DNA from 3 places in the Ensifer sp. R-19 genome. Region 2 is predicted to be linked to each of the others. Evidence: predicted binding sites of a transcription regulator. Region 2 holds the regulator's gene; each other region holds the start of a gene.

Region 1 (9,630 bases), 1.5 Mb from region 2:
AAATCGCGCACCCGCCGCAACAGCCGGCCGGCAATACGCGGCGTACCGCGGGCGCGGCGGGCGATCTCGCGCGCGCCATCGTCTGTCATGCCGAGGCCCATCAGCCGGGAACCTCGGCGCACGATCGATTCCAGTTCCTCGACCGTGTAGAAGTTGAGGCGCACGGGAATGCCGAAACGGTCACGCAGCGGCGTGGTCAAGAGGCCGAGGCGGGTCGTCGCCGCGACCAGCGTGAACTTCGACAGATCGATCTTTACCGAACGCGCCGCCGGGCCTTCGCCGATGATCAGGTCGAGCTGGAAATCTTCCATCGCAGGATAAAGAATTTCCTCGACCGCCGGATTGAGCCGGTGGATCTCGTCGATGAAGAGCACGTCGCGTTCTTCGAGATTGGTAAGCAAAGCCGCAAGGTCGCCAGCCTTGGCGATAACCGGACCGGAGGTCGAGCGAAAGTTGACGCCGAGTTCCTTGGCCATGATCTGCGCAAGCGTCGTCTTGCCGAGGCCGGGCGGGCCAACGAAGAGCACATGGTCCAGCGCCTCGCCGCGGTTCTTGGCCGCTTCGATGAAAATCTTCAGGTTGGCGCGCGCTTCCGCCTGGCCGGTGAATTCGTCCAGCGACTGCGGGCGCATGGTCGCATCGAGATCTTCACCGCGCTTTTCCGGCGTTATCAGACGTGCCGCGTCAGTCATGCATTCGTTCCAATTGGTCAGTCGTCATGGCGCAGGTACTCACCTGCGTCCGGCCCTCTTCCGTTCTGCCTTGAGCGCCCCGCCAAGGCAAGCGATCATCGCGCCAGTTCCTTGAGGCCGAGGCGAATGAGCTTGGCACTGTCGCCCCCCTCACCGCCATTCTTCAACGCGGCGGCCACCGCATTGGCCGCCTGGTCGCGTGAATAGCCGAGATTGGTGAGCGCCGAAACCGCATCCGATACCGGCGCGGACGCGACCCCTTCGCCGAGTTCCTGCTTGAGGCCGATCGAGCCCGACATCTCGCCGGCAAAGGACGGTGCCTTGTTCTTGAGCTCGGTGACGATACGAACCGCCACCTTGGGCCCGACGCCCGGCGCACGCGAGACCGAGGTCTTGTCCTGCAACGCAATTGCATTTGCCAGTTCGCCCGGCGTCAAGGTCGAAAGTACCGCGAGTGCCACTTTCGAGCCGACGCCCTGCACGCTTTGCAGGAGGCGGAACCATTCCCGCTCCAGCGCAGTCAGAAAGCCGAAGAGCTTCAACTGGTCCTCGCGCACATAGGTCTCGATGAAGAGCATCGCCGCCTCGCCGGCCGATCCGAGCTTGGACAGCGTGCGCGCCGAACAAAAGGCGACATAGCCGACGCCATGCACGTCGAGCACGACATGATCCTCGCCGATCTCGTCGATGGTACCCTTCAATTTGCCGATCATATGGCGTCTCTCGCGGTGGGCTGGGATGGTCGCTCAGACCATCGGAAAATTTCTTGTCTACAGTGCCGCGCGTCTACAAGACTCGCTAAGGTCGCTTTAACACTTTAGATCTGCTGCAACTACGCCATCAATGCGGCGAGCCGGCTTGTCACCGATTGACGGTTGTGAGCATGACAAATGGCGATGGCCAATGCGTCCGCCGCATCGTTGCCCTTGAATTCGACCTTCGGCATCAGAACCTTGATCATCATGTGGATCTGCTGCTTCTCGCCGTGGCCGACGCCGATCACAGCCTTCTTGACCGCGTTCGGTGCATATTCGGCGACCCTGAGGCCCGCGCGCGCCGGCACAAGCATCGCAATGCCACGCGCCTGGCCGAGTTTCAGCGTCGCGGTTGCATCCTTGTTGACGAAGGTCTGTTCGACCGCCGCCTCGTGCGGCTGGTAGCTGTGCACCACCTCGGCAAGCCCGTCGTGCAGCTGGCAGAGTCGCGAGGCGAGATCCATCTCGCCATCGGAGGTCACCGTGCCGGAGGCCACGAAGCGCAGCGAGTTGCCGAGCGTCTCGATGATGCCCCAGCCGGTACGGCGGAGGCCCGGATCGATGCCGATGATGCGAATCGTGTTCTGCATGAAATTCACCCTATGATGCTCGCCCGGACGCTGCCAGCAAAAAGTGAACAAAACAAAAACATACGCACAGGTGAGACGGGCTTCAGGATTTCTTCGCCACTGCCCTTGGATTGAGGAAAATTGAGCTTACATAGCCTTTCATCAATTTCCCTCAATAAAGGGCTCCATGCCATGGCGACTTTCTCCGTCCTCGATCTTTCCCCGATCACGCAAGGAGGCAGCATCGCCCAATCACTCGAAAACTCGCGCCGTCTGGCCCAGGCTGCCGAGGAAAACGGCTACCAGCGCTTCTGGCTCGCTGAGCATCACGGCATGAAAGGCATTGCCAGTGCGGCGACCTCGCTGGTGATCTCGCATGTGGCCGCAGCCACGAAGACGATCCGCGTCGGCTCCGGCGGCATCATGCTGCCTAACCATTCGCCGCTGGTGATCGCAGAACAGTTCGGCACGCTGGCCGCACTCTATCCCGGCCGCATCGACCTCGGCCTCGGCCGCGCACCCGGCACCGACATGCGCACCGCCCAGGCGCTGCGGCGCAACATGGAAGCAAGCGGCAACAACTTCCCGAACGACGTCGTGGAACTGCAGGCCCTGCTCGGCCCTGTCGCAGAGGATCAGAAGATCATCGCCGTTCCGGGCGCCGATACCAACGTGCCGATCTGGCTGTTGGGCTCAAGCCATTTCAGCGCTCACCTCGCCGGCATGCTCGGCCTTCCCTTCGCCTTCGCATCGCATTTCGCGCCAGACATGCTGCTTTCGGCGCTGGAGATCTATCGCGAGCGCTTCACGCCGTCCGAGACGCTCGACAAGCCGCATGTCATGGTCGGTGTCATGGGCGTCGCCGCCGATACGGACGAAGAGGCCAACTATCTCTTCACCTCGATGCAGCAATCCTTCGTGGCGCTGCGGCGCAATGCGCGCGGACAGTTCCCGCCGCCGGTTCAATCGATGGATGGGCTCTGGAGCTATGACGAAAAGATCTTCGTCGACCATTCGATGATGTATGCCGTCGTCGGCGGGCCCGAGACGATCCGCCGGAAAATCGGAACCTTCCTCGATCAGACGAAGGCCGATGAACTGATCATTTCCATGCCGATCTTCGACATGGAGGCGCGCCTGCATTCGCTTCGCCTCTTCGCCGACGCGCAGAAGGAACTCGTCAAGGCCGCATGAAGCCGCAATCAGATCGCTCCGAAGGCCGGTGCGATTTCATCCATGCGTGAAAAGAACCGATCCGGTCCGAGCCCCTGCAGAAAGTTCGGATCGGCATAGCCCCAAGAAACGGCGCCAGCCGCCACGCCAACCTTGCGCGCAGCCTCGATGTCGCGCGCCTCGTCGCCGATCGCCAGCACGCGCGCCGGATCAAGACCGGAGTGACGGATCGCCCGCTTGAAGTGCTGCGCCTTGCCGAAAAGCGCCGCGCCACACTCATAGAGATCGACGGTCGCCGCCACGTCGCCGAGCGCGGCGCGAATGCCCTCCTCCGCGTTCGAACTGACAATCGCAATGCCGATGCCTGCCGCCTTCAATCGCAAAAGCAGATCGGCCGCACCTGGAAACAGCCGCACGGACGCGGCCTCGGACGCCATGGCCCGGCGCATGAAGCCGGCAATCTGCGGCAGCTTCCACATTGGCACGCCGAGATGCGCGATGATCTCGCGATTGCCCATCGTCCTCAGTGACTGGAATTCCTCGACGGAAAGCTCGCGGAAGCCGTAGCGCCGTGCAGCACTGTTGCACGCGGCCATGAAGCTCGCCGCCGTGTCGGCAAGCGTGCCATCGAAATCGAAGATCGCGAAGTCATAGGTCATCGGGCCATCCCAAGAAAAACCCGTGCCCTTTCGGACACGGGTGCATATTCCGGTAACGATAGGCCGTCCGATCAGGCCGACAGCTTCGCCAGGATCTCGTCCGACACTTCGAAGTTCGAATAGACGTTCTGGACGTCGTCGTCGTCTTCGAGCGTGTCGATGAGCTTCATCAGCGACTGCGCCTTTTCTTCATCGACCGGCACGGTGTTCTGCGCCTTCCAGATCGCATTGACGGTCTCGGCTTCGCCGAGCGTGTCTTCGAGCGCCTTGGAAACGTCGCCGATCGCTTCGAAACCGCAGATGATGGTGTGGCCGTCCTCGTCGGTGGTCACGTCGTCGGCACCGGCCTCGATCGCCGCTTCCATCACCTTGTCGGCGTCACCGGCGGAGAGCTTGTAGGTGATTTCGCCGACACGATCGAAGGAGAACGAAACCGAACCGGTTTCGCCAAGCGCGCCGCCGGCCTTGGTGAAGGTCGAGCGCACGTTGGAGGCGGTACGGTTGCGGTTGTCGGTCAGCGCCTCGACGATAACGGCAACGCCGCCCGGGCCGTAGCCCTCGTAGCGGACTTCTTCGTAGTTTTCCGCGTCGCCGCCGGAGGCCTTCTTGATCGCCCGTTCGATGTTGTCCTTCGGCATCGACTGTGCCTTGGCGTTCTGGATCGCCAGACGCAGACGCGCGTTCATGGCCGGATCGGCCATGCCGGACTTGGCGGCAACCGTGATTTCGCGCGCGAGCTTGGAAAACATTTTCGAGCGCACCGCATCCTGACGGCCCTTGCGGTGCATGATGTTCTTGAACTGTGAATGGCCAGCCATGGCACCCTCTGCATGCATGAATTTGAATGGAATGGGGCGCCTTATAGTTTTATTGCCGCTTTCCGTCCAGCCGGGGCGCGGCTTTTCAGTCGGCAGAGACCTGCGCACGGCTGAGCAGGAAGCTGTGCCCGTCGTCGCGGCGACAGGAAAGGCCGGTGCGTTCGGAAGCACACGCGAACGGCCCCCGTGTCCAGCTTTGCCCATAGTCGAGCACCTGAGCTGCCGAGCAGCAGCTCGGATCGCCAACGGCGTGATTGAGTGTGGCGGCCCCTGAGCGACCGAGTGTGGCGCGCACATAGCGCGGCGCGACGATATCGCAGGCAAGCTCAGGTCCGCCGTCCTGAGGCTGGTACACCGCGGTGCCGCCGGCCGGCGTGTAGACGCAGCCGATATTGCCCGACGGCATCATGAACACCTCCTGTTCGCCCACGGGCTGTGCTGCCGTCTCGGGTAGGCTTTGCTGCTGTTGTCCTTCGGGAGAGGGCATGCGCGGTGGCGGTGCGCCGCCCGCCGCGGCAAGGGTCGAAAGGGAGAGAAAAATCGAAACGCCGACCACAAGCAACTTCATTGGGCGATCCTGAGTGTTCAGACGCCCTTGAGAATATAAATCAATGGTTTGCTTGGCAAGGAACGCAACGATACTTTGATGCTGGCGCTGTCAGCGAAGCGTTTGTCGTAGTCGTCGCCGAACATGTCCAGAAAGGCGTCGATCGGCGGGCCACGGCGGTGCATCGGCAGGATCAGCGAGGCGCGCAGCCGGCTGACCACCCGGCTCATGCTCTCGGCACCCATGGTCAGGCCGCCATCGACAGGCACCATGAGCACATCGAGCCGGCCGATCTGGCGGTAATGGCTGTCGTCGAGCTCGTGATGAAGATGGCCGAGGTGACCAATGCAAAGATCCGCTACCTCGAAGATGAAGATCGAGTTGCCATCGTGCTCCATCGCGCCACCCGCACGGATATCCGTCGTGACGTTACGGATATAGGTGTCGCCCACCACAAGGTCGTGACGGGCGGGTACGCCGTTCTCGCCCCAGCCATGCAGCACATTCTTGATCGCCGGGTCAGGCGCCAGCGTATAGTGGCTCGAATGCGCCTTGTTCATCGTCGCGACAGTCGGAGGCGACGAGGGCGCGAACCAGCCATTGTAATCGGTCGCGATCGACACGCCGTCTGGCGTCTCGATCCGAAAGGTGGAATGGCCGAGATAGGTGATCGTTACCTCACCGACCACGGCCTTTCCCTTGGTGGCAGCAACGGGCGTGAAGCTGGCGAAGGTCGCCTGCGGTATGGCCTCTGCAATCGCCTGGCACTGACTGACATGGCGGGGCGGTTGCTGCGCATGCGCGACCGACGGCCAGAACGCGTGAATGAGCCAGATGGCGGCGAACGTGTAGACAAGGTACCGGAGCATCAGCCTTCACCTCTCTCACTTGCTTTCTGACCTCGGCCCGAAGGGCACGTGGCAGATAGCCGTTGCACAGCGAATGGAAGCCTTTGCCTTCGCTCGGCCTGATGATGGCGTCACGGGCAGGGAGAGAATTGTTCAAGCGCCTGACCACGTCCAGTTACAAACGGCTGGTCCTGCTCACGTTTGTGTCACCGCACTTCAAGAGCGAGGAAGCAAACATGTCCCGCTCCTACGGCAAACGCCCCGGCATTTCTGCCGGGGCGCCGTAATGTACAGACCCGTACCCCTACTCGGCGGGATGGGCCGTAGGCTCCGCCGTCACCACCGGCTTACGCCGCCGGAATGACCTGAGCGCGACGTAGAAGACCGGCGTCAGGAACAGGCCGAGGAAGGTGACGCCCAGCATGCCCGAGAACACGGCCGTGCCGAGCGACTGGCGCATTTCCGCACCCGGCCCGGTGGCGATCATCAGGGGCACCACGCCGAGGATGAAGGCGAAGGCGGTCATCAGGATGGGCCTGAGGCGCAGCTGGCTTGCCTCCACCGCCGCCTCGATCGGGGTCTTGCCCTCGTCCTCACCTTGGCGTGCGAACTCGACAATCAGGATCGCGTTCTTGGCCGCAAGGCCGATCAGAACGATCAACCCGATCTGCGTCAGCACGTTGTTGTCGAGACCGCGGACGGACACGCCGACCAGCGCCGAGAGCACGCCGAGCGGCACGATCAGGATGATCGCGAGCGGCAGCACCCAGCTTTCATACTGGGCCGCCAGCGCCAGGAACACGAAGACCACCGACAGCGCGAAAATGAACACCGCGGTATTGCCGGTCTGGCGCTCCTGGAAAGCGAGTTCCGTCCACTCAAAGGTCGTGCCTTGCGGCAGGATCTGGGCGGCGAGCGCCTCCATCTTGTCGAGGGCTGTGCCGGTCGAGACTCCCGGCGCAGGGTTGCCCTGCACCGGAACCGATACGTACATGTTGTAACGCTGCACGAGCGTCGGACCGGCGGTGTCGCGGATTTCGACGAGCGTGCCCATCGGCACCAGCGCCCCAGTTGCGGAGCGAACCTTCAGCGCCAGAATATCGTCGCGCTCGATACGGTACTGCTGATCGGCCTGCGCCCGCACCTGGTAGACACGGCCGAAGGCGTTGAAGTCGTTGACGTAGGAGGTGCCGAGGTTGATCGACAGCGCCTCGAAGATGTTGGGGATCGGCACGTTGAGCGTGCGCGCCTTGTCGCGGTCGATCGCCAGGAAGTATTGCGGGCTGGAGGCTGAGAAGGTGGTGAACACCCCGGTCAGCCCTTCCGTCTGGTTGGCCGTACCCATCATCTGATAGGCAAGCCCCAGCGCGCGCCGCATGTCGGCGCCCTGCCGATCCATGATCTGCATCTTGAAGCCGCCGGAGTTGCCGATGCCGCGCACCGACGGTGGCGGTACGGCAATGATGAAGGCTTCCTGGATGCTCTGCAGGCTGCCATAGAGCTGGCCGATGATCTGGTTGGCACTCTGGCCGTGCTTCAACCGCTCTTCGAAACTCTCGAAGGGGGCGAAGACCACGCCCGAATTGGACGCGTTGGTGAACGTCGCACCGTTGAAGCCGGCAAAGGCGACGGCGCTCTTCACTCCAGGGACATCCTGGATGATCTTCGACGCCCGCTTGACCACCGCGTCGGTGCGGTCGAGCGAGGCACCGTCTGGAAGCTGGATGACGACGATTGCGTAACCCTGGTCCATGGTCGGCACGAAGCCGCTCGGCACGATCTGCGCCATGTACCATGTGGCGCCGAGCAGGCCCACAAAGACGAGGAGCGCCGCGGCCACTGCCGTCTTCGTCGACACCAGCTTGCGCACGATCCAGGCATAGCCTTCGGCCATTCGGTCGAAACCGTTATTGAAGCCGTTGGCCAGTGCCCGGCCGAAGCGCGTCAGCGGGTTGCGGCTCTCGTGATGGCCGTTTTCGTGCGACTTCAAGAGGATCGCCGCCAGTGCCGGCGACAGCGTCAGCGAGTTGAAGGCGGAAATGACCGTCGCAACCGAGATCGTCACGGCGAACTGCAGATAGAACTGGCCGGCGATGCCGGGGATGAAGGCCGTGGGCACGAAGACGGCGGTCAATACCAGCGAGATCGCGATAACAGCGGCACCCACTTCGTCCATGGTCACATGCGAGGCTTCGCGCGGGGTCATGCCGCGCGCGAGATTTCGCTCGACGTTCTCCACCACCACGATCGCATCGTCGACGACGATACCGATCGCCAGCACCAGGCCGAACAGCGTCAGCATGTTCAGCGAGAAGCCGAAGGCGTAGAGGAAGGCGAAGGTGCCGACCAGCGACACGGGGATGGCGACGATCGGGATGATCGCCGTGCGCCAGGACTGCAGGAAGACGAGAACGACGATGGCAACGAGCAACGCCGCTTCGCCGATTGTCTTGTAGACCTCGTTGATCGATTCCGAAATGAACTCGGTCGGATTGTAGACGATCCGGTATTCGAGCCCTTCCGGGAAATCACGCGCGACGTCGGTCATCACCTTCTGGATCTGCTCGGCAGCGTCGAGCGCATTGGTGCCCGGCCGCGAGAAGATGCCGAGCGCCACCGCCGGGCTGCCGTCGAGATAGCTGTTGTTGACGTATTCGCGGGCACCGAGCTCGACGCGGGCGACATCCTGCAACTGCACGAGGCGACCGGTTTCCGTCGCCTTGACGATGACGTAGCGAAACTGCCGCGCATCGCTGAAGCGGCCGTCGGTGGTGACGGTATACTGGAAGGCGCTGTCGCCCGGCGCCGGCGGACCGCCGATCGAACCGCCGGAGACCTGCACGTTCTGCTCGCGCAACGCTTGCACCACGTCACCGGCCGTCATGCCATAGGCGGACAGTTTTTCCGGATCGAGCCAGACGCGCAGCGCATATTCGCGCTCGCCGAACAGGATGACGTCGCCGACGCCGTCGAGCCGCACCAACAGATCGCGGATGCGCGTGCGGGCATAGTTCGAGACGTAGAGCTGGTCATAACGTTCGGTCGGCGAGAGCAGATGCACGACCATCATCAGGTCGGGCGAGCTCTTGGCCGTGGTGATGCCGATGCGTCGGACCTCTTCCGGCAGGCGCGGTTCGGCGATCGACACGCGGTTCTGCACCAGCACCTGTGCCTGGTCGAGATCGGTGCCGAGCTTGAAGGTAATCGTCAGCGCCATCGAGCCGTCAGCGGTCGAATAGGAGGACATGTAGAGCATGTTCTCGACGCCGTTGATTTCCTGTTCGAGCGGCGTCGCCACGGTGTTGGCGACCGTATTGGCGTCGGCGCCGGGATAGGCCGCCCGCACGACAATGGTCGGCGGCGCGATTTCCGGGTACTGCGCCACCGGAAGCTGGAAATAGGCAATGCTGCCGACGATCAAAAGGACGATCGAAAGCACCGAAGCGAAGATCGGTCGATCGACGAAGAAGTGAGCGAACCTCATTGCGTCGTCCCCGCCGCTTGCGCCTCAGGGGGAAGCTGAATCATCTCGGGCTTTACCTTGGTGCCGGGGCGCGCCCGCATCAGGC
Region 2 (9,630 bases):
GACCCAGGTCACGATGATTTCAGGTCGAATCGACCTGAAATCATCGTGACCTGTTCTAATAAGCTAGAGCGGAACGCGGGCGGAAAACCGCGCACACTTTCCTCATTCCGCTCTGGCCCTGTTTAGCCGATTGGTCCGCCGTGTGAAACCGTCAGGTGGCGATGAATTGGCGGGAACCGCCCTCGCCGCAACCAGCTGCGGCTAAATCCAGAAAAACAGCAGTTCCTGCAGCGCATCGAGAGCACGGCTGGTCAGCGTGCCCTTCCCGACGGCACTGGCGGTCTTGACCGGCACTTCGCGCAGCAGCTTCTCGCCGTTCCACAATTTGACGACGCCGACTTCCGTCCCCGCCGTCACCGGCGCCCGCAAGGGCCACTTATAGACGATACGCGCCGTCAGCCGTTCCGGATTGTCGACCGGCAAAAGCACGTCGACCGGACCGCCGGCAACCAAGGCGACGTGGGCGGCATCGCCGCCATAGACGGCCGCTTCGCCAATCGCCTCCCCGTCGGCAAAGATCCGCTTCTTCTCGAAGGCGGTCATGGCCCAATCGAGCACCTTGCGGCTCTCCTCAATGCGCTCCTTGTCGGTTTCAAGACCGGCCATGGCGAGATAGACCCGGCGGTCGCCGCGCTGCAGCGAAGCGGCCAGGGAGAAACCGAAGCCTTCGGCAAAACCGGTCGCCAGGCCGTCCACGCCTATGTTGGCCGAGATCAGCGGGTTCTTGTTGCGTTGCAGGATCTTGTTCCATTCGAACTCCGGCTGCGAATAGAGCCGGTAGAGATCCGGATGGGCCTCATGGAGGTGCCGAATGAGCGTTACCAGTTCGCTCATGGTGATCTGGTTGCCGGGATCCGGAAGCCCCGTGGCATTGCGGAACGTCGCAACCGGCATGCCAAGCTCGCGAGCGCGCGCCGTCATGCGCTCGGCAAAGGCGCCCTCACTACCGGTCATGCCTTCGGCAAGGATGATGCAGGCATCGTTGGCAAGCTGGACCGCGACGCCCTGCAGGAGATCGGCGACGCGGATGCGGGATTTCAATGCGGCAAACATCGTCGAAGTGCCGGCGGGCGCACCGCCGGTGCGCCAGGCGTGCTCGGAGACGTCGAAGGTGGTTTCGGCGGAAAGCGCGCCCTTGCCGAGTGCTTCGGCCACGACCTCCATCGTCATCAATTTGGCGAGCGATGCAGGCGGTATCGGTTGGTTTTCGGCGCGGGAAAAAAGCACGGTGCCGGTTTCGGCATCGACAAGCAGGATCTGCTTTGCCTTGGTGTCGAAAGTGGGCGCCGGTGTCTGCGCGAATACGGCGCCTGTAAACAGCGCAACGCCGAAAAACACTGCCGAGAACATCTTCATGCGCATGGGAAACTCCGGTTTCCCCTTGGGCATAGCAGCGAGGTCATTTTGGCACAACGCCGCCTGCGGTTATCGGACAGAACCGCTTGCTTTCTGGCGTTTGGCGTAATCGACAATCACTTGGGGGTAAGCTGCTTCCGGTCGACCATAATCGCTTCAAACGGCGATTCGGCGTCGCTGACGCGGACTTCGACGTAAGCTGCAGCATACGCCATGTTGCCGTCGGGCATCGGGATGAACTCGGGCCGCTCACGCGGGATCGGGCCGATTTCCGGCAGCATCACGAACTCGTTCAGCGATTGCGGCTGGGCGGACTGCGGCACGGGGGCTGCGAGCGCCGTCACCGGTTCGCCAACATCGAGCGAGGCCTTTGCGGGGACGGTGATCGTGCCAAGGGTCTGATTGCGGAACGGCTCGTTGGAGGCGACCATTACGCCGGTCGCGATCTGGCCTTCCGGCATCACGCTCGGGCCACGTTCGCCCTTCTGAACGTAGGACGCCATCAGATAGGGCATGTCGTTGCCTTCAAGCGGCGCGCGGCCGACATACTGCACGCGCACCTGCGCGCTGCCCTTGCGCTTGATGTCGAGCATGTCAGCCGTCTTCGAGGAGACGTCGATGATGCGGCCGAATTCATAGGGGCCGCGATCATTGACGCGCACGATGACCGACGTACCGTTTTCCATATTCGTGACGCGCGCGTAGCTCGGCAGCGGGAACGTCGGATGGGCGGCCGACAGATGCGCCTTGTCGTAAACTTCGCCATTGGCGGTCAGCCGGCCGTGGAAAGCCGAGCCGTACCAGGAAGCCGTACCGGTCTTGTTGTAACCGAAGTCTTCCTTCGGCTGGTACCACTTGCCCTTGACCTGATAGGCCTTGCCGACCTGAAAGCGTCCGCCGCCCTTGGGAATATTGTTGCCGGTGGCAACACGCGGGCTCGCCTTTACGCCATAGACGGACTCGGGAAAGTATTCCTTGCTACGAGCAGTTTTCTTGACGCTCGATATCGATCCGCAGGCTGCGAGTGTCACGCACAGCATCGGGACCGCCGCAAGGCGCAGTCCCTTGACCAGATATGCCGCATTTTTACTGGAGGTCATCTGTCCCACAACATCGATCGAATAGCCGTACTCGAAACCTTCCGCTCATGCCCCCAGCGGAAATCTCGGCGTCCCGAAACGGAACAGTCGAGTAAACATGACAGCAACAAGGCGAAAATGCGAACTCATCCACAGATCAGCGCCGGATTTCATGCGTTATGGTTTACAGATGATTACCGGCGGAGCGTGCCCGCGCACTCCAGTCCGGCCATCGAGAAAATCTTTCAGCGACGCATGTTAAATCTTGCAAAGCGACAGGGCTTCGCGCAATAACGCCGTGCCCGGTAGGCAGTTGACTGCGACTTCAGGCAAGGACAGGTGGCCGAGTGGTTTAAGGCTCTGGTCTTGAAAACCAGCGTACGGGAAACCGTACCGTGGGTTCGAATCCCACCCTGTCCGCCATTTTCCCAAGGAATATAGTCCGACGATGGACCGCCATCCCTGGCGGTGCTTCACTTTAATGAGCGTACGTCGGCAGGCGTCAGCGCCGTCTGGTTCGCCTCGGGCAGACGACGACTGGGCCCTCCGCCCTTCACTCAAGCCGCGGGTTAGAGGCTGAACGGATCACGCGCTGAGCGTTTCTCGCTCGGCGCGTTGAACGGATCGGACTTCTTCTCCTTGGATTTGCGGCCCTCGTCGGCGATGATCTCATCCACGGCCCGCTGGCATTTCAGGAGTTCTTCCGCCGCCGGGCCGGTGCCGCGCAAACTGAGGTTTGCGACAACGCGATCGTCAAAGGCGATCGCCAACGTCCTTTTGCGCACGAACCCCGTCAGGAATTCCGCATCGGTGACGTTCACGAAGAGGAACTTGCCGCTCTCGTCGCCGGCGACGGTCGCCGCCGCACTCCAGGGATCGCTCTTGTCGAAGCGGAACGTCAGGTCATAGTCCTTGCCGACCTCGAGCGACTTCCAGTCGTCGCTGGCGAAACTCATGTAGAGCGGCGATTCGGAGCCCTTGGGATAGAACCCCAGGCGCAGCCTGATTCCGCCTTCGAACATCGACGTGATGAAACACGAGCCTTCCATCGACGTGTCGGAAGCAACGGTCCAGCGCCGACTTCCTTCCATTTGATGATCTCGGAGTCCTCAGCCACGGCCGGTCCCGTGGCCATCAGACAGCTCACCAATCCGAACAGCAATCTACGCATGCAAATCCCCCGTTTGCCCGCATTTTGATAGGTCGCCGCGTGACTGTCGAGGGTGGGTAACCCGCACCCATGCAAAATCTTAGGAATATTCACCTCCCAGCGGAACGACGCTCACGCCAAGATCACATGGCAAAGGGATCTTTCGACGACTTGGTCTGGCCGCCGCCAGCAAAGGGGTCATTGTTTGGCGCATTCCCGCCAGCGCCCGCAAACGGATCGGCGGCCGCCCCCTGCCCGCCGTTTGGCATCAACGCAATCAGCGCCTCCTGGCATTTGAACATCTCGCTGACGGCCTTCATCGAATCGCGCAGGCTGAGGCTCGCCACCACGCGCCCTTCGAACGCCAGCGCCAGCGTGTTCTTGCGCACGAATTCGGTGAAGAAGTCGGTGTTGGAGAAGTTGACGACCAGAGCCTTCGAGCCTGTGAGGTCCACGCCGAACGCGACAGCCGGCCACTGGCGGCCACGGTCGAGCTGCAAGGCGACGTCATACTCCCTCTGCGGCTCGATCGATTTCCAGTTGGCATTGCCGATCGAAAGAAACGCCAGGTTCGCCGATCCTCTCGGATAAAAGCCGATTCGAAGGATCATTCCGCCGTCGTAGCTCGTGGCCGCATAGCACGAGCCGCCCAAGGACGGATCGGAGCCCACCGTCCAGGCATTGATCTCCTTCCAGATATTCGAACGCCCTTCTTCAGCAGCGGCCGCTCCCGCCGCCACCAACAGACAGAGAACCGCCAACGACAATCTACGCATGCAACCACCCCATTTTTCCCGCAACCTGTCGAGACGTGCGGCATCTTCACAACACGGATTTGTGCACGCCGGCAGCGAGGCCGCGACTTGGCGCAACCCAAGCGATTGCAGCGCGGACGGCGCGCCAGGCTGAGGCGGCTTCGCCGCTGCGTGCCCCTGGCGCAAAACGGCCACAGCCTGCACTCAAAGAGCTGTTGAACACATGACAGTGATCGCCAAGCTTGCTGGACTTCGGAACGAAAGCGCGGTTCACATCGTTAACCGCCCCGTAGTCCCACCCTTGCATCAAAGTGGACGATCACCGTGCTTGCCGCCCTGCTTCTCGCTTCGATAGTCGCGTCGCCTAATATGCCTGACGTCAAGCTCAGCGCCGCCACGGTGGACGAACTTCAGACCGATTTCGAGAGCGCCGTGCCGTGCCATCAGATCGATGGACGCAAGGTGTGGAAGGGTGCGATCGCGTTCTACATCCAGTCGTTCGTCTATGATGGCGACAGGCCGGTCGCGACCGATGCGGCGGATGCCGTACTTCCAGAAGACAACAGCGCCGAGACGGTGAAGGAATTCGAAGACGCCTGCGCCGCCACGCAGCCGGCCTAGCCTCTTTGCACAAAAACGCTCGCGATTCGTTCGAATCGCCGTGCCGTCGCGCAACGCGCTGCCCCACGGCCCTCCGTTTGGGCACGATCATCGCCCAAACCCGCTCTGCTCCCGTAAAAGTGACCAATCGACACGCACAGACGCGCCAATTGTCTGAATTCACGGAATTTTAGGCACTTGCGGAACACATATGGAACAGATAGTGTCTGTTCTTGATTTGTTTCACGCCTCTGGGAGCGACGTGCCATGCTGACCCGCAAGCAACAGGAATTGCTTCTCTTCATTCACGAACGCATGAAGGAGTCAGGCGTCCCACCATCATTCGATGAAATGAAGGATGCGCTCGACCTGGCGTCGAAGTCCGGCATTCACCGTCTGATCACGGCACTCGAAGAACGCGGGTTCATTCGCCGTCTGCCGAACCGAGCCCGCGCGCTCGAGGTCATCAAGCTTCCGGAAGCCTACGCGTCAAGCCAGCAGCAGCCCCGCCGCGGCTTCTCGCCCAGCGTGATCGAGGGCAGCCTCGGCAAGGCGCCAGCGGCCGCTCCTGCCGCACCGCCAAAGCCCACGCCCGTGGCCGACAACACATCGGTTTCCGTCCCGGTCATGGGCCGCATCGCTGCCGGTGTGCCGATCTCGGCGATCCAGAACAACACGCACGACATTACCATACCGCTCGACATGATCGGCAACGGCGAACACTACGCTCTCGAAGTCAAGGGCGACTCGATGATCGAAGCCGGCATCTTCGACGGCGACACGGTGATCATCCGCAATGGCAATACGGCCAATCCCGGCGATATCATCGTGGCGCTCGTGGATGATGAGGAAGCGACGCTGAAGCGCTTCCGGCGCAAGGGCGCATCGATCGCGCTCGAAGCCGCGAACCCTGCCTACGAAACAAGGATTTTTGGGCCCGATCGGGTGAAGATCCAGGGCAAGCTCGTCGGGCTGATCCGCCGCTACCACTGATTCCGAGGGAAACCTGGCATCCGACCGAGCCTCGCCACCGCTTGCGGCTGCGAGGCTCTGTTTATTGAAGGCGACCTGAAGGCACGCCTCTTACTCGTGGATGGTGTACTCGCCGAGCTCGCAGAGGTCCTGCATGTCTTCGGTCGTATCGAGGCCGGAGCCTTCTTCGAACTCGAAGCGCATGTCGTACTTGCAGACCTCCCGGCCGTCGGCGATGGTGATCTCCATGTCTTCCCCTGGGTTCAGCACCTGCCGGCCGAAAACATCGTCTTCCCACTCATTGACGCCCACAGGCGACGTATAGAAGTTCGTCAGCACTGCGTTGGTGTTGTTCTTCAGCTTGAAAACCAGATCCTCTGCCTGCGCCTCAAATGTGGTCGCAGCGAAGAGGGCCAAGGCCGTCAGGACAAGTTTCGTCTTCATATATGCGATTGCCTCCGTTTTGATGATGACGGACGCTACCGATGCGGCTGATGTCAGCGGAGTCATCGTTCCCCCTCTACCGATTTCACCGAAGCGATAAGATCCGATAGTGGCTTAGAAGACGTGGCTTGTGCGGGCGTGTGGAGGCAAACACACACAATCGCTCTGCCCTGAGGCAGAACGTCTATCCGCACTAAAATGAGGTGAGAGTTATTGGAGGCCTCGCCCGGAATTGAACCGGGGTACAAGGATTTGCAGTCCTCTGCGTCACCACTCCGCCACGAGGCCTCACAGCTCGGATAACCGAGCGTTGGCGCGGATTTAGAATGATTGCAGAAAAACCGCAAGAGGCATTTTCCGAAAAACGCGCCGTCGATTTGTAAGACGGATACTTTCCACAGAGCGATCGCGAACCTCCGCCGATCGCATCTGGGGTGGCCTCAACACCAGGGCGTCGCGTGTCCTGTCCACGGCCGCACCAGCCCCTCGGATACGAGCACACGCCCGATAGACTGGTCGCCGCGGGTGACCAGCCGCAGCTTTTCACCGGCCTTGGCATCCTGACGGCCGCTCGCCGTTTCCAGCCTGAAGTCACCCGCATTCAACAATTCGCGCAGGCGCTGCTTGGCATAGAAGCCGCGCGAACGTTCCTTGTCGCAGCTTGCCTGGCGAATACGCGGCGCCTCGACGTCTGCGACGCGGATCGTTTCGCCGTGGTACAGGAAGGTGGCGCCGTCGATCACGCAGTTGTCGTTGCGAATCCCGCAGAAATAAAACTGATCCGTGCGAACGGATGCCGTCTTCACTTCCTCACTGGGCCGCACCACGGGTGTCGGCGCCTTGGCGCCGACGTCAACGGACGGCACCGGAGCGGCAAGGGCAACTCTTGTCACCGGATTCGGCTTCCGCTTCTCCGCCTGTTGCGCGGGACGCTCGTCCGCTTTCTGCGCGACACGAACGGGCTTCGGCCTCGACTCGTGTCGGGACGTGGACGCGACCACGTCCGATACCACCGGCCAATGTTTCAGTTCGGCGCGATGATCGTAAGCGACCACGCCGCCGACAGTGAGTGCGGCGGCCAGATACCACGGCGCCATACCGCCTTGTTTGCCCCTGCTCCGACCGGAATTCCGGCTTCGACGTTTCGTAGTGGCTTTGGCCATGCGTTCCCATCCTGATTCGCGACCGCATTATGCGTTTGATGGGTTGCCGAAAAGTTTTCGGCGGCCTCCCTCAACAAAGGGTTCAGCCGCTTCGCTGGGAATCAATTGGCAGAGAATCGAAGCCGAGGCATCCGGGACGGTTGACCGCAATAGCTCCGGTTCACGAGCCGTTCGAAGAATCGGCTCGTCCGCGCCAGCGCGCCCACCAAACAGCCAGGCGACGCCGGCGACGGCGGACGGATGGGATATCGTGCGAAAGCACGATGAGGCCCAGCGGTATCATCCAGAAGCCGAGCACCGGCAGAAAGCCAAGAAAACCAAAGAACACCAGAAGCGAGCCCAACAGGATACGCAGCAGTGGCGATTCCGGCAGCGTGATGCGCCACTTCCCGAGCACGATCTGACGCGTCTGCGGATCAATCCCGAAATGCGGCTGCTTCCTGTTTTTATTCATCATTCCCTATCCGGCATCTTTTCCCACAATTGGGGACTTCTCCACAGCCTCGCAACCGAACTTGTCATTTTTTTTGAAAAAACCGCTTGGCAAATCGGAAAAGCATGCGTATTAGCAGCCTCACTTCTGAAGCGCACAGCGAAACAGCGGCGCGGATGATCCCTGGTAGCTCAGCGGTAGAGCATTCGACTGTTAATCGACAGGTCGCCGGTTCGAATCCGGCCCGGGGAGCCAGTTTCAAAAAGAGCCATTTGCAGAAAATGCGAATGGCTCTTTTTCATTTTGCACCTAAGTTCCCTCGGTGATCAATCCCAGTCCTAGACGGCACCTATGACAAACGCGGCGCCCATCATCGTCTGGTTCCGCAAGGACCTGCGCCTTGGCGACAACAGGGCCCTTGCGGCTGCGGCCAATGAGGCTGCCGTCATTCCGCTCTATATCCGGGAGCCGAACGAAAGCGGCAACGGTCCGCTGGGCACGGCGCAGCAATGGTGGTTGCACCATTCGCTGGAAGTGTTGGAGGCTCGACTGGGCCGGCTCGGCTCGCGACTCATTCTCCGCTCCGGCGACCCACTGGACGTCCTCAGCGAAGTGTCGCGCCTATCGGGAGCGAAGCGTGTCCATTGGAATCGCCGCTACGACCCGTGTGGCATTGCCACCGATACGGCCCTGAAGAAAGCACTCGCAGCTCAGGGCATCGCGGCCGAGAGCTTTGCCGGGCAATTGCTGCACGAGCCCATGCGCTTGTTGACGACGACCGGTGGGCCCTATCGCGTGTTCACGCCTTTCTGGCGCGCGCTCGAAGCGAAGGTTGAGCCGGCTCCACCGATCGACGAGCCGCAAAAGATCGCGACGCCGGAAAGCTGGCCCCCTTCAGAACAGCTTGACGCGTGGTCGCTTCTGCCAACGAAACCGAACTGGGCAGCGACGTTCAGCGAAATATGGGCGCCGGGGGAAAAAGGCGCGACCACTCGCCTCGACGAATTTATCGACGAAAAGCTTGCAGACTACAAAGTGCGCCGGGACCGTCCAGAGGCTGACGGCACATCCCTGCTCTCTCCTCACCTCGCCTTCGGAGAAATCTCGCCGGCGCAGGTCTGGCACGCGACGCAGGGAATCGAGACCGATGGCGGTGAAGGTGTTGCCACCTTTCGCAAGGAGATCGCCTGGCGCGAATTCTCCTACCATCTGTTGTTTCACTATCCCGAACTCCCGCGTCGCAATCTCGATCGCCGGTTCGATCGTTTCCGCTGGCTGGACCACGAAGGAGATTTTTCCCGCTGGACCAAGGGTTTGACCGGTTTCCCGATCGTCGACGCCGGCATGCGCCAGCTCTGGCGGCATGGCTACATGCACAATCGCGTGCGGATGATCGCCGCCTCGTTCCTCATCAAGGACCTGCTGATCGACTGGCGGAAAGGCGAACAATGGTTTCGCGACACCCTCGTGGATGCGGATCCGGCCAACAACGCCGCAAGCTGGCAATGGGTCGCGGGATCGGGCGCGGATGCTGCGCCGTTCTTCCGGATTTTCAATCCTGTTCTCCAAGGCGAAAAATTCGACCCGGATGGAGCCTATGTGAAGCGATTCATACCGGAACTCGATCGGCTTGAGCCACGCTACATCCATCGCCCCTTTGCGGCTCCGGCTGCCGTGC
Region 3 (9,630 bases), on a different replicon from region 2:
TCTCTGGGTTGGAGCGCTCGCTCCCCTGGGCCTCGCGTTGCGGCGCGAAGACCCGATGGCTCTTCAGGCGCTCGGCCGGTTCTCGGCGTTCGTCCCTTACGTGCTCGTTGTTCTTATCGTGGCGGGTTTCATCTTGGCCTTTGTGCAGGTGGAGAAGCCGCAAGCGCTGCTGGAAACTGCCTATGGCCAGGTGCTCATGGTCAAGATGGCGTTGCTGTTCGGACTGTTTCTGTTGGCGCTTGCAAATCGCTGGCGCCTGACGGAACCGGTAATGGCTGGCGAGCGGGCTTCGGCGAAGCGGCTGGTCCGCTCGATCGCCGCGGAAACACTGATCGTCGTCCTGATCTTCGGCGCCGTTTCTTGCTGGCGCTTCACGCCGCCGTCGCGCGTGCTCTTAGCTCTGGCGGTTCGGCCTGCAAGCGTTCACATCCACACGGACAAGGCGATGGTCCTCGTTGAGGTCTTGCCCGGACGGGTGGGCGAGCTCGACGTATCGATCAACCTCGCCACGGGCGAAGTCGAACCGCTTGCCGCCAAGGAGGTGACGCTCGTCCTATCCAAGCCTGATTCCGGCATCGAGCCGTTCAAACGTGCGGCAGCGCGGAGCGGCGACGCAGATTGGCGGAGAGAGCGCGTGAACATACCGCTGGCGGGCACCTGGCAGGTACGTGCCGATGTTCTGATCAATGACTTCGAGAAGGTAACGCTGAGCGATCAAATCATCATTGGGCCGTGAGCGCGGAGGCCGCCGCACAATCTCGCGCGCACGCCAGCGGATCGCCTGTGGGCGTTCAATCGCTACTGCCGTGGAGGTGTTCCGTCTAGCCCTGGCTGGCTATCCAATAGTCCGTTTAGGTTCATTGCCTTCGGATGAAGCCTCTGTCAGCCTTTTCCGATTGCGGTTGCGCCGACGTCGCAGTCCCCGCTGCAGCGGCCAATCGCAAGCCTGACTCTGGGCCTCTGCTTGGTTGGTGGAGGCTCTTTTTTTGGACGCGGGCGTGGGCGGTCGCCGACCGGAGGCGGTCCGCTCGACATAAATCGCGGATCACGTCCCGCGTTAATAATTTAGAAATATCGAATGTTCATTCTGCTCCGCCATGCGCGGTTTCCTGCTGATGGCGATTTACGCGGGCGGATTGTGGGTGGTCGACACGACGATGTGTGAAGGCCGCTACACCCAGGAGTTTGGGCATGAGGTTCAATCCGCGACCAGAAAGGCCCGGTATTGGCTGAACGTCCAATTGAACTTCCTGGCCGCCCGCTTCTAACTGACCATTGCTACGCGGTGCCGGAGAAGCGGGAAGCCGACCGGGAGGGGCGGAGTTTAGGCGGGAGTCCTTTCACGGAAGCCGCTGTCGAGAGCATTGTGCGCTGCCTGCGTGACGTCGATGTCGTGAATGTGGCTTAATCTCCATCATCAGATCGCCGATTACCAAATACGTCTCGGCGCGTCGCTTTCCTTTTTCGCGATGGCGGTCTCAAGCTGCTCGTGCGATCCCCCCAAGGCAACAACATAGAGTTCCAGCGCAGTCGTCAGAACGTTCGTGCGACGTACGGAGATATCGCTGGTCGAAGCATCGCCTAAGGAGGCAACCATCAATCGAACAGCTCTGTTTTGGAACTCACTCATTCTGCAACCTGTTCAAATGCCATTTGGTGCGGAGCATATCGCCGATTGCTGAACCCTATCTTAAGCGCAAAGGTAGTGTAGGTCGTGGCGCTGAGGTTTTACTCAAGCTGGCGAAGTCGAACCTTCATGGGGGCAAGGTCTCGTCATGACCATTCGGCTTGCGACCGTGGTCTCGCCGACTGCCGGCGCAAATGAGAACGTTTAGAGAACTTTCCTGTGTGACTGCACCATCTGCCGGTGTATAAGAGCCGGATGGTCCAGAGAGCAGGCAGTGCAGATCTTCCGCTTCACGGTGGCCGGGTTCCCCGGTGGCTTGGCGAGCGCATGACGAAACTTGGTGCGATCATCACCCAGGCGATCGTCATCGAATATGGTCGAGACGAGTTTCTTCGGCGGTTGGCACATCCGTTCTGGTTTCAGTCTTTCGGATGCGTCATGGGCATGGACTGGCACTCTTCCGGCATCACCACCAGCGTCATCGGCGCCCTGAAGCGTGGTTTGTCGCCTCTGTCAGGCGAACTCGGTATTCATGTCTGTGGCGGTCGAGGGCGGAATTCCCGGGAGACCCCCGGCGAGCTGATTGCAATTGGCGAGCGCGTGGGCCTCGATGGAAGTGGCCTGGCGACAACCAGCCGCCTCGTCGCAAAGGTCGACAGTGCAGCAGTTCAAGACGGCTTCGACCTTTACCTGCACGGTTTTATCGTCACCGACGACGGCAAATGGGTCATCGTGCAACAGGGCATGAACGGCGAAAAGCGGCAGGCCCGGCGCTACCATTGGCTTTCGGAGGGGATCACCAGCTTCGTGGATTCGCCCCACACGGCGATCGAAGGCGCGCGGCAGGGCGAGATCGTCAACCTTGCCGACCGCCGCGCCGCGGCCTCGCGCAATAGCCAGCTCGATCTTCTGGCTTCGCTGGGGCCGGATCGGATCGTCCGGGAGGTCGCAGCCATCGAGCCAAGGCGGGTGACCAAGCAAAGCGCGCAGCCAATGCTGCCGCATCTGATTATGCCTGAACATCACGACGTGCGCGAAGAAGACGTCAATATGAAACGCCTGCATGCCACGCTCGCTGCGGCCGCCGACCGTGGCCCAGAGGATTTCGAGCATCTCCTGCTGGTGCCGGGCGTTGGGGCGCGCACCGTCAAGGCGCTGGCGATGGTGGCCGAAGTGGTGCACGGTGCGCCATGCCGGTTCGCCGATCCGGCGCGCTTCTCGCTCGCCCACGGCGGCAAGGATCGCCACCCGTTCCCGGTTCCACTGAAAGTCTACGACGAGACGATCCGGGTGATGAAGTCCGCCGTGTCGAAAGCGAAGCTCGGTCGTGACGAAGAGATGCAGGTTCTCAAGCGCCTCGACGATCAGGCTCGCCAGTTCGAGAGATACGTGACCGGCCCGGATCTCAAGGAGATCGTGGCCGGCGAGTTTCGACAATCGCAAGAGTTCGGCGGTCGCAGCGTCTTTGGCTGGGAAGGGCCGGAAGAACCGTCGAGAGATGCAGGGCGGTCACGCCGTCAAGGCAACCGCGACCGGTAGGCGGCTCAATGCGACCGCAAGGCGTTGCAGCGAATCTCTTTCTTTGATCTCTTCGAGGAGTTCTCGCCGGAACTCAAACCTCCTCCCAAGGGTTGGAAGGTCGTGCGAACAAGCTTGCGAGGGCTAACCAGCAGAATCCACGTCAAGAGGAGTCTCGCGATGGAAGAACTGCAGAGCATCACGGTATCTGAGGAACGGCTCGAGGATTGCCGGGACGTCGTTGAACTTGACCTCCAGCTTTTGATCCGCGAGACGATCGACTCCGGGTTTTCGGTGGAGGAGGTGTTGATCGCGATCAGTGAGCTGGTGGCGGAGGATTTCGCCCACGCCGTCAAGGTCGCCAGCGTCCACTAGAGCATCCCGCATTCAAGTGGAATCACTTGAAGCGGAAAGATGCTCTGGAAACCAAACGCGCGGGGCTCTAGGGAACGCGTTGCTGTCCGAAACGGAGTATCCGGTCGCGCAGCGAAGGCTCGGCGACACGCTTCGCCGCTTCCCGATAGTCGAACCAGGCGAGCTTTCGCTCTCCCTTCTCGGGGAATTTCCCGCGCATGCGCGTGACTTCCAGGGGGTGGAGTTGAACCCTGCAGGAGATCTTGAGCCCATGGTCCAGCCTCTTCTTGTAGAAGTAGTGGCCGAAAGGAAACCTCTGGCAGGTGCCCTTCACGCCAGCCTCTTCAAAGGCTTCTCTCGCAGCCACCTCATGCGCGCGCTTTCCTTTCATCGGCCAGCCCTTGGGAATGACCCAGCGTCCGGTGTCCCGGCTGGTAATGAGAAGGATCTCCAGTGTGTTGTCTTTGCGAAAGCGATAACACAAGGCCGCGTACTGCATGCGCGGCGGCCGGCGAAGCATCAACTGCACGTCAGAGACAATCTGGTGTAGAAAATTCACAGAAACGCTATCTCCTTTGTCGCCCTATGCGGCAAACGGGCTCTGCCTGCCACTCGCGGACAGTAACATCCGGATCGGCGGTTCTGTTCCGTCAACACATTGCGCGAAAGTGGAGCGCGCGACGGATTGGGCCGCCAATTCAAAGCGTCGACAGGATCCGATTGCTGAGTGATCCCCGATAGGTCTTTTTGATGTCCACCTTGTTTTCCAGCGAGTCCAGGATCTCATCGCAGAAATCGATGTCGTGGAGTTCGCGAATGGTCTGGAGGCCGCCAGGCGTGAATACGTTGATCTCGAGAAGCTTGTCGCCGACGATATCAAGGCCGACCAGGAACATGCCGTCTTCAACGAGCTTCGGCCGTAGCGTCTCGGCGATCGCCAGCATCTCCTTCGTAACGTTGGCCGGCTTTGGAGTGCCGCTTGCGTGGATGTTGGAGCGGACGTCTCCCTTGGGCGGCACGCGTCTGAACGCAGCATAGACGTCGCCCCTGTGCAGCGGTCGTCCGTTCATCAGGAACAACCGCGTATCGCCGTCCGACGCCTTCGGAAGGTAGCTCTGCACGATAAGATAGCCGACGACGCCGACAGCCTCGACAATTTGGGTAAGATTGCCCTCCGTGCTGGTACCCACCCGGAAGACGTTTCGACCGCCAGAACCCTGCAACGGTTTGATGATCACCCCCTCGGAGTGGCTGTCAATGAACGTACGGATTTCATCGATGTCCTTGGAGATCAAGGTTGTCGGGCGAACGGTCACCGGGAAATCCTGGAAGTAGAGCTTGTCCTGGGCCAATGCCAAGCCGCAGGGATCGTTGACAACGATCGTACCGCGCTCCGCGGCGAGACGGCCGAAATTCGCCCCGGCGTGAGATGCCCAGGGTCGGTTTTCGGCGTCCTCCGACGGATCGTTGCGAAGCAGCAGAACGTCCACTTCTTCGACGTTGACGATGGTTTTGTCGGCGTCCGTAAGTGCTCGCAAGAGCGTCTCGGGCTTCTTCGGTCGCGTGCCGACGAAACCGGCCGCCCGTATCATCAGTGTATCGTCAGGGCGCAGGATAAAATCACCAGGCGTGACGTAAAGAACCTCGTGTCCGCGAGAGAGCGCGGCAAGCGCCAATGCGGTCGTCGTATAGGCCGGCGCTTCGGTTTCGAGTGCGTTGACAAGGAGGGCAATACGCATTGGGGCTCCTAGCTTCGGGGGAATTTGATCGCTGTTCACGCCGCGTCACAAAATGAATGCGCGGCACATGACCCAAGAAATAGGGCGGGCCGCCGGTGGCAGCTACTCCTGCGTATCGCGCCAGTCGGTAATTGGCGTTTTCGTCGCGATGCCGTTGTCGATGGTGAGCACGCTATCGAAGAAATCGACCCCGCTTTCTGACTGGATCGACGAGGTGTCGTGCATAACGGCGATCACCGTCGCCTCCGGGCAATGGCCCTTGATCGATTGATGGAACGCCCGAACCGCGTCGCTATCAAGGGCGCTTGTCGCCTCGTCGAGGAAGAGCAGGCCTGGCCTTAATAGCAGGATTCTCGCAAGGACCAGTTTCTGCTTCTCGCCTCCCGACAGAAGCTTGTCCCAGTTCTGCCCATCGCGACCATCGCTCGAAAGCCCTTCCGTAATTTCTTCGAGCCCGGCTTCCTCCAACGCCGATACGACAGAGGCGACGTCATGGGCGTCAGCCTCATCCGGCAGGCAGACGAGATCCTTCAGGCAAACACCCTGGAGCTTGACGTCCTGGGCAGCGTAGAGGCTTCGCACGTTCTCCGGCGTCGTGATCGTGCCGCGTCCGTGTGCCCACAGACCGTTGATTGCCTTCAGAAGCGAAGTCTTGCCGCTTCCAGATTCACCGACCACCAAGGTCCACTCTCCGGGAAGGAAATTCAGTTCGTCAGCGGTCAGGAAAGCCTGGTCATCGCCGGCATGCATGAGCTCGACCGCTTGGATCGTAAGTCCGCGCGCGGTGTCCTGGGTCTTGTACTCGAACACCGAGGGGCCGCTGCGAGCATAGTAATCCTGCGGCTGCTGCACCGCTTCTATTGCTTGGGCAAGCTCGGTGATCCGGTGTGCATTCGCCCTGAGCGTCGCGATGTCGGGCATCGCATGGATGAACCACGAGCATTCGTTGATCAGAGCCGTCGCCAGCTCGGCGCCGGTGACATAGTCCTGCAGGCTGATCGTTTTGTCGACGTAGGGGAGTAGCCCTGGCGCATAGGCAACGATGCGTGAGCCGAGGAAATTATGCACCAGCTCGAAGCCCATGTAGCCGGCGGTCACGCGGTTGAGCCTCGTCCAGGTGTGGTCGATCTCGCGATATCGGCGCCCGTTGATGGCCTTCTGCGCCGGTTCGCCCTTGATGACCGCAACATGAAAACTACGGTGCAACAATTGGTTCAATTCGCTGCGATAGCTGCCCTCGGCCGATTGAATGCGTGTGGACAGGCCCTGCAGGACACTGCCGAGTTTGGCTGCGATGAACGTATTGAGCGGCACGTAGATCGCGATCGCCAGAAACATCAGGCAGGCGCTGCCGTAGCTGCCGAGCAGATCAAGCCCCCTGACGGGGCTCGATGTTTCGATCAGTTTGCTCCCGACGAAGCCAAGCGACAGCACGACGCCGGCGATGCCCACGCCAAGACCGATGGCACCTCCTGTCATGCCCTTTATGGCTTCCTGTACCCTCTGGTCGATGTTGTCGGGCGACGAGCTCTCGCCTTCGGTCGCGGCGCCAAATCCGTTCTGCTGAAGGTGGAAATGGGTATGGTTGGAATCGAGCAGCGCCTGGTTGAAGCGTTCATCCAGCCACTGGCGCCATTTCCGGTGGAGTGTGGTCGAGAAGAAATGGCGGACCGCAGTGAACCCGGCATCCCTGATGATCGCGATCGCCGCGAGCGTTGCCGCGGTGATCAGGAGCGACGAAGGCGTGGTGGGCACGGTGGGGTGGTGAAAGTTGGCGATCCGATTGACGAGCTCGCCGGACGTCAGGGCGAAGTAGACGCTTGCTTGCGCCGACAATCCGGTGAGCAGCAGGATGAGAAAGGTTAAGCCCCATGCCTCGCGCCAACGTTCGGAGAGCCAGTAGGCCAGCAACAGGCCCCAGAAGCTGCGCATGGAGGAAACAGGGCTGCTCCGGCGCGGTCGTTCCCGGCCGAGGGTCCATTTGACCAGTGCTGCTGTTCGTTGTGCGTTGCTGCGCACGACCTCACTTAAAGCCATCTCCATGAACTGGGGCGAGGATCGGGCTTGTCAAATCCGAAGAATGCAGCGGCAGAGGGATCAGGGTCCTTGCCAGTTGCCGATGCCCTTTTGTCTCCGAGGCTTAAGCGTCGGAGATTGAAATGCCGTCGCGGTCAATTTTGCGGGTTCACGCTCATCGGTTCCGATCGCCTGGAGGGCTGCTGCGAGCAATCCGTCGCGGAGAGCGACGCTTCGCCGTCGCCTGGTGAGCCGCCACTTCCCTTTGTCGGGCCTCTGGCGGCCTCGAAGCATTGCGCCTCAAACGAAATTGAACTCCAGGTGGTGAGCGATGTGGAACATGTCCGCGAAGGTCATGCGCTCCGGGGCGCGCAGCCGAAGCCGGCCACTGTGCATCCATTCGTCCGCGTAGCGACCGGGCAGGAAGTCGTATAGGCACCTGACAGAAGCAGTTTGGCGGTCGAGAGGCTCCTCGCCTCCGCTCCCGATGTTGGCTTACGTTCGGGCGATCGCTTCGGCCAGCCGAAGAAGAAGAGGTCTCATCCGATCCGCCGGAACACCGGCATAGCCGAGAATGAGCGCAGCCGGCTGAGGCGTCGCGATCGTGTAGTCCGACAGCGGATAGCATTGCAGTCCCGCATCGAGCACGGCGCGGTGCGAGGCCTGGTCTTCACGACCGTCTTGCAGCCAAGCGAGTGCGTTGAGCCCGCTTTCGGAACAGTCAACGCGGGCAAGTCCTGCAAGGACGTCCCGCCCGGCTTGCATGAACGCCTCGCGGCGCTCGGCATAAAGGCCACGCATGCGGCGCAGATGACTGGCAAAATGTCCGCCGCCGATGAACTCGGCGAGCGCGAGCTGGGTTTCGACCGGCACGCTGCGATGGATCAGTGCCGACAGGTTGCGGAAAGCACCGATCAGTTGCGGTGGCAAGACGAGATAGCCGATACGCAGACCCGGATAGAGCGCTTTGCTGAAGCTGCCGGCATAGATCACGCGTCCGTTGCTGTCGATGGAGCGCATGGAGGGAAGCGGCGCGCCGTCATAACGGAATTCGCTGTCGTAATCGTCCTCGATGATCCAGGTATCGTTTGCTCGCGCCCATTCGAGGAGGGCAAGCCGGCGCGGCAGCGACAGTGTGACACCGAGCGGGTGGTGGCGCGATGGCATGACGAAGGCGAGCCGCGCATCGGGATAACGAGCCATGGCTCCTTCGACATCCAAACCGTCTGCGTCGACATTCGTTGGGCACAGCCGCAGCTCGAGCGTGCGGAACAGGTTGCTGGTGGTGACGGGCCCCGGGTTTTCGAACCATATCCCGTCGCCAGGATCGGCGAGCGCCAGGACTGCGAGCGTGAAGGCGGCATGCCCGCCCGGCGTGATGACGATCTGCTCGGGATCGCAGGGATCGCGCCGATGCAGGGCCAGATATTCGGCAATCCTCTGCCGCAGAACCAGCTCGCCCGCAACGTCGCCATAGCCCATGGCCACGGCCTTGCCGCCGCGCGTCACCGAATTCCAGCATTTCCGCCAGACGGCAAAGGGAAACCGATCGAGCGCCGGACGGTTGGGGAGGAAAGGCCTGTCTTCCATCTGGCCGATATCGGCTGACATCCGGCGTGACAGCTCGCCAATACGCGACAGGCGCGGCGGTGCAGTCTCTGCGGCATCCCGCGGAGTTGGGGTGAACCGGTGTTTCGCGGATTGGCGGGGCAAGGCCGCCGACACGAAGGTGCCGGCTCCCTGTCGGGCTTCCAGATAGCCCTCTGCTTTCAGGTTATCGAGCACTCGCACCAAGGTCTGGCGCGACAGGCCCAACTCCCCGGCAAGGATGCGGCTCGCAGGCAGGCGTGTTCCGGCACGCAGGTGTCCCTTGAGGATCGCCATGCGCAACTGATCCTGCACCTGGCGGAATTTCGGCAGGGCGATCGCGGCATCGAGGCGAAGGAAAGGCAGGATCGGGCCTTCAAGCTGTTTGACCACCGATGCATCTCCAAAATTGGTACAGTCAATTTCACCATAATGGACGTTTATTCGTTGTCCAATTGTTACATCCTGTCCCTACACGAAAACGCACCGATGCAGCCCTCCGCAGGACGCAGACAAGGTGCGGGGGAACCGGAACTGACGGCGGTGCCGACGACCGGATGCAAGGACAGAAGTAGCCATCGCCCACGATCCGTCGCAGACGGTCAACAGGAGGAAACCATGAAGAGACTTCTATCGCGCGCAACGAGCCGCGCCTTCATCTCCACCCTTGCCCTGGCCGCGGCGCTGCCGGGTATCGCCCGCGCCGAGGCTTCGCAAGAACTCGTGGCAGCCGCCACCAAGGAAGGCACGCTGACAGTCATCGCGCTGCCCCATGACTGGTGCAACTAC

What was found. The regulator LexA, encoded in region 2, represses DNA repair genes until DNA is damaged. The targets are predictions, from matches to a motif close to TGTTCNNNNTGTGTTCNG.
Region 1: a site for LexA is predicted at 2,081-2,098, ahead of ruvC (crossover junction endodeoxyribonuclease RuvC). Genes of this name have one in related genera too.
Region 3: a site for LexA is predicted at 1,824-1,841, ahead of ACN9MO_RS19565 (DUF763 domain-containing protein). Genes of this name have one in related genera too.

The regions. Positions count from the first base shown of each region.
Region 1 is NZ_CP184569.1:2,996,373-3,006,002, forward strand. Features, by position in the region: gene ruvB (Holliday junction branch migration DNA helicase RuvB) at 1-692, opposite strand, end outside; gene ruvA (Holliday junction branch migration protein RuvA) at 788-1,405, opposite strand; gene ruvC (crossover junction endodeoxyribonuclease RuvC) at 1,525-2,037, opposite strand; gene ACN9MO_RS14650 (LLM class flavin-dependent oxidoreductase) at 2,209-3,210, shown strand; gene ACN9MO_RS14655 (HAD hydrolase-like protein) at 3,219-3,848, opposite strand; gene ACN9MO_RS14660 (YebC/PmpR family DNA-binding transcriptional regulator) at 3,920-4,666, opposite strand; gene ACN9MO_RS14665 (hypothetical protein) at 4,752-5,234, opposite strand; gene ACN9MO_RS14670 (MBL fold metallo-hydrolase) at 5,252-6,085, opposite strand; gene ACN9MO_RS14675 (efflux RND transporter permease subunit) at 6,366-9,545, opposite strand; gene ACN9MO_RS14680 (efflux RND transporter periplasmic adaptor subunit) at 9,542-9,630, opposite strand, start outside.
Region 2 is NZ_CP184569.1:1,477,339-1,486,968, reverse strand. Features, by position in the region: gene ACN9MO_RS07320 (D-alanyl-D-alanine carboxypeptidase family protein) at 202-1,362, opposite strand; partial or broken gene ACN9MO_RS07315 (septal ring lytic transglycosylase RlpA family protein) at 1,426-2,456, opposite strand; tRNA gene ACN9MO_RS07310 (tRNA-Ser) at 2,769-2,858, shown strand; gene ACN9MO_RS07305 (hypothetical protein) at 3,005-3,526, opposite strand; gene ACN9MO_RS07300 (hypothetical protein) at 3,729-4,535, opposite strand; gene ACN9MO_RS07295 (hypothetical protein) at 4,665-4,961, shown strand; gene lexA (transcriptional repressor LexA) at 5,208-5,933, shown strand; gene ACN9MO_RS07285 (hypothetical protein) at 6,024-6,356, opposite strand; tRNA gene ACN9MO_RS07280 (tRNA-Cys) at 6,571-6,644, opposite strand; gene ACN9MO_RS07275 (thermonuclease family protein) at 6,797-7,519, opposite strand; gene ACN9MO_RS07270 (hypothetical protein) at 7,680-7,976, opposite strand; tRNA gene ACN9MO_RS07265 (tRNA-Asn) at 8,133-8,207, shown strand; gene ACN9MO_RS07260 (cryptochrome/photolyase family protein) at 8,304-9,630, shown strand, end outside.
Region 3 is NZ_CP184570.1:33,577-43,206, forward strand. Features, by position in the region: gene ACN9MO_RS19555 (copper resistance CopC/CopD family protein) at 1-736, shown strand, start outside; gene ACN9MO_RS19560 (hypothetical protein) at 1,430-1,630, opposite strand; gene ACN9MO_RS19565 (DUF763 domain-containing protein) at 1,883-3,166, shown strand; gene ACN9MO_RS19570 (hypothetical protein) at 3,326-3,520, shown strand; gene ACN9MO_RS19575 (NUDIX hydrolase) at 3,588-4,058, opposite strand; gene ACN9MO_RS19580 (glutathione synthetase) at 4,198-5,238, opposite strand; gene ACN9MO_RS19585 (ABC transporter ATP-binding protein/permease) at 5,341-7,170, opposite strand; gene ACN9MO_RS19590 (PLP-dependent aminotransferase family protein) at 7,750-9,234, opposite strand; gene ACN9MO_RS19595 (ABC transporter substrate-binding protein) at 9,460-9,630, shown strand, end outside.